DNA from 2 places in the Candidatus Kuenenia stuttgartensis genome. Region 1 is predicted to be linked to the other one. Evidence: riboswitches for the same ligand, from Rfam matches in the RefSeq annotation. Region 1 holds a riboswitch; the other holds the start of a gene.
What was found. A riboswitch is a leader RNA that binds a small molecule or an ion and turns the genes downstream of it on or off. The one in region 1 is predicted to bind cobalamin.

Region 1 (3,217 bases):
GAGATGAAAAAATCCCATAATGAGACGCCTTCTCTAAAAAACTTTCTCTGCTCTGTGGTTAAAATCCTTTTTGCCGGTCTGAGGCATTACCTCTTAAGATACTACATTATTTCTCATAAAATATCTTTCTGGCGTTAAACCCTATAACAAAGCCTCCTATTACACCGGCAAGTGTGAATACAAACAGGAGCAAATCCCCCTGATCAGTATTAATGTAAGGATCACGGGGTGGACGTCCATACTGGCTGGCATATTTTCCTACTATGCTCACATCAATTCCGGTCCACGCACCTTCACCTTCAACTGAATGGATTGTTCCTGTTATTTCAGTGGCTTTTGCCTGATTTTCATGTTCGGTTACACGAATCATCTCAAAATTATCTGCATGCGCCGCAGATAAAAATGAAACCATACCGGCCAAATAAAGTAAAAAAACGATATACACGGTAAATTTAAACAGGTTTTGCATTTTTCTTTATCATCCCAAGTTGAACCAAAATATCCGGCCTTCTTTTTTCTATAAAAACCAGAATAAATCCAACAACCACGCCTTCCACAATACATAAGACCCCCTGTGAGGTCATCATAAAGACGCCAAATATTTCTGCAGTCGCCCTGAAGAAAGACCCACCATTATTTATTACGAGCAATCCCAGTTCAATAGAGGTACCCAAATAAGTAAATAAATCAGAAATTACACCTGCAAAGAAGCCGCACCAAAATAATGGCATGCCGCAGCGCCGGGTTATTTTGAACGCAAAAAATCCGGAGAAAGAGCCTAAAATACCCATGGAAAATATATTCCCGCCCAGCGTTGTTAACCCGCCATGCGCCAAAAACAAGGCTTGAATAAGCAAGGCAATGCCCGCTATCAGTACACTGACAAAAGGTCCCAGCAAAATAGCACTCATGCCTGTGCCGCATGGATGGGAAGTTGCCATTCCGTTTAATGCTACGACGGGAACGGGGAAGCACGAAAAAACGAATACTGCCGCTCCCAGCATGCCAACTAACGGCAGGTAACTATGCATCTCTCTTTTCTTCCGTTTCACCTGGTAAATCCCAATACCTAAAAAAGGAATCGAGACGGCAAACAATGTTACTGCCCATTCTGTGGGCAGAATTCCTTCTGTAATGTGCATTGCATATGCAGCCTTATCGGAAACAAGGAACACGAGCAAAAAAACCGTTATATTTAACAGAAACATTTTTGTACTTTTCAAAACTTTCTCCCGTAAAACAAAAAAACCCATACCTTCAATGTTGAAGATATGGGTTTTCTATTTTATCGAAAAAATAGGCTTGCCGCCTATTCTCATGAAAATAATTACACTCAAAAACTTCACCTTCTTTACCATCGAAGATTTCGTGAAGCAATTACAGGCAGGTCTTCTGGCTCCCGGATCGTTCTACTGGTCACTCCTTCCCGGAAAGCCGTTTAAGCGACTTTTCCAGTGGCGTTGTGACGTTCGTCCCCGGTTACAGCGGCGGGTCCGCTCCTCGCCGCAAATTCTGTTTTGCGGCATGGATTCCCTTTTTATTTCTGCAATAATGAGAAATCACCTGTAATCGAACATAGTAATAATAAATAAAAGAGCGGTCTGATGCACGAAAGACTTTCGGGATTCTACTTTGAGCAAGTCAAATTTGTCAAATGGAAAATAAAACGCTTCACTGTAAACCATGCATTTTATCAATTGCAGCGTTAATGGTAACCATGCAAAACCCTTATATTTGCTCATATATTCTATTGATATGCATACGGTAACGGGTGCATTCCTGATTTTTTGTAACTTCCGCTATGTTTTAATGAAACGTTGCAGTAGTGTTAACCCTGACAGGGTTTGAAACCCTGTCAGGGTTGTTTCGTCCTGACCCCATCATTAACGGTTACAAAAAAACGGGAATGCTCCCTACGGTAACTGTATATATTTCAAAAAACCAAATGGATAAACTATTTTCCGCAAATAATGAGAACCATTAAAAATGTTAGATATTTCAAAATTACAACTAAATTCAGGCAATACCACGCCAACATCAGTCATTTATGCCGTACTCCTTTAGTTTGTGCTTTCAACCTTAATTGCAATTACCTATGAGAAGACCTTTCGGGGGCTTTCCTACTCAAGAAATTTTGTTCAGGTGCTCATACTCAGTTCCGTAGTGGCGGCAACTGTTATGCAGGCGATAGGGGACAGCCTTGCAAGGGGCCCGGTATGCTTGGCGCATTGGCAATTGTTCGGTTCAGAACCAATTTCAGAGACCCAAGAGATATTATCTTCATGTTTGCAAGCCTCGCGGCAGGTATTTCTGTAGGAGTCAAAGGGTATACTATTGCGACAGGCGGCGTTATTGGTTTTTTGTGTTATTGCAGTTATCCTGTATTTTTCCCCATTCGGACAAACCAGTTATTTTGACGGCATGTTGTGGTTTAATCTTTAAAATCTTCCCTCTTCAAAAAATATGCTTGAAAAGGTTCTTCATGACTATTGTAAAATCTTTGCGCTCATTACACTCCGTGATATGGTGCAGGGCAATCGCCTTGATTACGCCTATCATATAAAACTGAAAAGGGGGAAAAGGAAATACAAGGCATAGACTATTTTGTAATATGAGTTTACAAGGTAAGGGCAAGATAATTTCTCCGCTCTGCAGCCTTCAAATACAGACGACTTTAAGGGGTGTATTATGATGGTTTACGTGTGTGTGAAAATCGGTGTTCAATTTCTTTTGGGGTAGGCATAAACCTCCCCTTCATTCATTCCAACCGCATGGATGTCAATCGCAGAAAACTTCAATTTTTATCTGCAAAGGGCGAGCACGAAGAACTAAAAAGGTCTTTGGGAGAAAATGTGCGATTACTTTCCGGGGAAATGAACAACATATTTCGGCAGTATGATGTGCTCATGGAAGAAAAAACAACGGGCGGCACGGAATCAGCACTAAAAAAATATATGGAAACAGAAGGCATCGATCCGCTAATGCTGCTCGATATGCAGGAAAGCATTGTTAAAACGGACATCCTCATTAAGCAATGGCAATATGAAATTTACACAAAGTACCTTGAATACCTGGATATCTCAGGGCAATTAACCAGACTCCCTATTCGAAATTATCTTTCCCCGGACTTAGGGCAAATAGAGTTCTAAATATATGATTGAAGAGACAGCGCTGACCATCCGGAGGCGATACGAGTTGGAATTTGTCATTCCAAAAG
Region 2 (3,217 bases), 740 kb from region 1:
GATTTCAAACTGTTCATGTAACGACAAGGCACGCTTTGCCGCTACATTGTTGAAAATCGCCGAAGTCCTTATTAAGAATAGATACTTTAAAAACGCTCGTTCCCAGGCTTCGCAGACTGGGACAAATGAACCTTGTTGTCTCAAAAGTGGGGGCAACTTATCACATTTTGCCTATTTTATGCTTAATTTATTACTGTTTTTCTATTAAAGAGGGAAATTCATATCGTGAAATAGGATAGAATTGCCCATTTGACCCAGTCTGTCCGGCTTGGGAACGTAATTGCATTGGAAGCTCCGCTTCCATGGGGAAAGAAGACTACAAATGAAGTGTTTGCTAATTATGTCAATGATTATTGCTGCGCCTATCTTTTATAGTCATGCCGAACCACTAGAAGCAATAGAATCGATTTCAACGTCAGAAGAAAAAGAAGAAGCAGACGGGATAGATATTTTCGATTGGCCGAAAAAGCAGGATAATCAAGCCGCACAGGAAAAGCGTGTTATCCGCCTTTCCGAAGAGGAAGAAACACAAAAACCTGTAGAAGAAACATATCCCACTGAAGAAAAACGATTTCAAATAGGGGTAAGTAGTACGGCTATTGTTCAACAGATTTTAAGTGGCGGTGAGAAACGGGCGTTTTTTCCGGAAGGCTCGCTGGATTTATTTTGTCTCTACAAACCCTCAGATCTCACAACATTATTTCTGGATTTAGAGGCGATTGGAGGAAACGGGCCTGATGAACATGCCGACAGTCTTTCCGGTCTCAATGATGATGCTGGTGCATTCCGGTACAATAACGGTACTGATCGCTTATCCATTCGGGAGATGTGGTTTGAGACAAAATTGTTCGGACAACAGGTAGCTCTTGTGGCAGGAAAGATAGACTTGACAAACTACTTTGACAGCAATGCCGTAGCCAATGATGAGACAACCATGTTTATAACCAGCGCCTTTGTAAATAATCTTGCATTAGAAGCGCCGCATAACGGACCTGGCGCAGTATCTATCTACGAAATGGAAAACGGCTTGAATTTCCGGTTAGGACTGCAAAGTGCAGATAGTGACAATATGGGACTGGGGATAGGAAAGGGCTTCTACGGAATAGGAGAGGTTGGTTTACACGCCGATAGCCTTTTTGGAAGAGAAGGCAATTATCGCCTTTGGTTTAAAATCAATGGAGACCGGTTCCCATGCGCGAAAAAGACAGCGCAGCTTTTGCCTTTGGTTATTCAAAAGCAGATGATGGGATTAAAGAATCTGCAACCGAGATATACTACCGTTTTGTCCTTAACAGGCACATTGCCATTACGCCACTATTTCAGGCCGTTTTAACCCCGACGGATTAATGGATACTGCTGTTGTGACCTTATTTGGCATACGAACACAAATCGAGTTTTAGTGTCTTTTCAGTAACTTCTTTGCACACTTCCATTCGTCAGTGCGTGCTTTTTGGCAAAATATTTAACTGTTCCTTCTGCTGTAGGCTTGTAGTTGGCAATTGGCAGTCGGCAATTAACAATTGTGAAATTGCCTACTGAGGACTGAGGATTGCCGATTGAGGGCTGAGGGCTGGCAAATGAGCATTTTTACCTTATAACAAAGAAAGGGGGGAAATTCATGTATTAATACTTAAAAATAATAATCTGTATTTATGTGCAAGACGCCAGGGAATCCCATCTCGTTATTTCTGAGCAACGGGAGCTGCCCCGCAACTGTAATCGGAGACGAAATCTGCATAATGCCACTGAAAAGCCGTTTAAAGTAATGAACGGCTTTTCGGGAAGGCGCGGAAAGTAGGATGACCCGAAAGCCAGGAGACCTGTCTTGCACAACTTCTCATACTATTTTTTTCGAGGGAAAAAGGAGAACACGAGTGAAGCACTTGCTAATCATAGTAACAGGTATTTTAGCGCTTGCCTTTTATCAATACCCCGGCGTATCGGCAGCAGGGGAATCAATTCCTGTTTTAAAAGAAGAACAGGAAACAAATGACAGAATACTTACCAAATGGGCGGAAAGGCCGGATAATCAGGCTGCACAAGAAAAGCTTATTATCCGTATCCCGGGAAAGGAAGAGATACCTGAAGTAATAGAAGAAGCATATCCTGCCGATGAATTCAAATCAATTGAAACGATTCAAAAACAACCGGACAATGTGAAAAATATCCCGGAGGAGCCTGAGGTATACCCTTTGCCGTTTGAAGAAAAAATACCGCTATCCCATACCACAATACCTTCGCCGGAAACTCCGAAAGACCCACCGCCAAAGGATGGAAAAGACAGGCAATGTGAAGATGCTAACGATACGGAAGATACCGTAATAACACCGACACGGACGAAACAGTTGTCTAAGAATGTTGGCAGTTCTTTATCAATCATTACACAAAAAGACATTGAGAATAGCAAAGCGCCGCTGTTGCTTGATGTTTTACGTCAGGCGCCGGGGATTGAAGTTACAAGAACTCAGGGGATAGGCGGGACTACAAGCTTGTTCATAAGGGGGGCGTCAGCCGCACATACCCTAGTATTTGTTGATGGTGTCCAAATGAATAGTCCCACATCCGGGGCATTTAATTTTGCGAATCTTTCCACAGACAACATTGAGAGAGTAGAAATTCTGCGCGGACCTCAAAGCACCCTGTATGGCTCTGAAGCGATTGGCGGTGTTGTTAATATTATTACAAAAAAAGGGGCAGGCGATAACAAAGTTAACCTGGGAACCGAGTACGGGATGCGCGATACCTATAGGGAAACTGTTAACGTTTCAGGAGGAAAGGAGAATTTTGATTATTCAGTGGGAGGTTCCTACCTGAAAACCCTCGGAATATCCGCTGCCAGCAGTGGAAGTGAAAAGGACGGTTACAAGAATCTTACCGGTTCTGCACGGCTGGGATGGAATTTCCTGGATAACGGGAGGGTTGATACAACTATAAGGGGGTCTCACTCGGATTTTGAATATGATGCGTTTGTATATGGTGTTGGTGCGGTTGACGACCCTGACAGACGCCAAACTACAGACGAGGTTCTTTTCTCTGCGAAGGCCAGCAAGACTTTTTTTGATATATGGACTCCCTCATTTCTCATCTCAGTTAACGATACAGAACTAAAAGGCTTTGATCCCACGGATGAGTCGGGCAGATTTCGCATTCCTACAAGGGTCTGGCGGGCAGAACATCAATCAGACTTTTTACTCTTTGACGTAAATACGATAACACT

Region 2: it holds a riboswitch for cobalamin, as region 1 does, so the genes downstream of both, KSMBR1_RS21285 (TonB-dependent receptor plug domain-containing protein) here and KSMBR1_RS00995 (energy-coupling factor ABC transporter permease) in region 1, are expected to answer to the same signal.

The regions. Positions count from the first base shown of each region.
Region 1 covers NZ_LT934425.1:191,077-194,293, reverse strand. Annotated here, with positions in the region: gene cbiQ (cobalt ECF transporter T component CbiQ) at 1-18, opposite strand, end outside; gene KSMBR1_RS01000 (hypothetical protein) at 107-469, opposite strand; gene KSMBR1_RS00995 (energy-coupling factor ABC transporter permease) at 453-1,223, opposite strand; cobalamin riboswitch at 1,366-1,582, opposite strand; gene KSMBR1_RS00990 (hypothetical protein) at 2,217-2,417, shown strand; gene KSMBR1_RS00985 (hypothetical protein) at 2,703-3,149, shown strand; gene KSMBR1_RS00980 (polyphosphate polymerase domain-containing protein) at 3,154-3,217, shown strand, end outside.
Region 2 covers NZ_LT934425.1:3,856,380-3,859,596, forward strand. Annotated here, with positions in the region: gene KSMBR1_RS17955 (carbohydrate porin) at 323-1,333, shown strand; cobalamin riboswitch at 1,643-1,842, shown strand; gene KSMBR1_RS21285 (TonB-dependent receptor plug domain-containing protein) at 1,875-3,217, shown strand, end outside.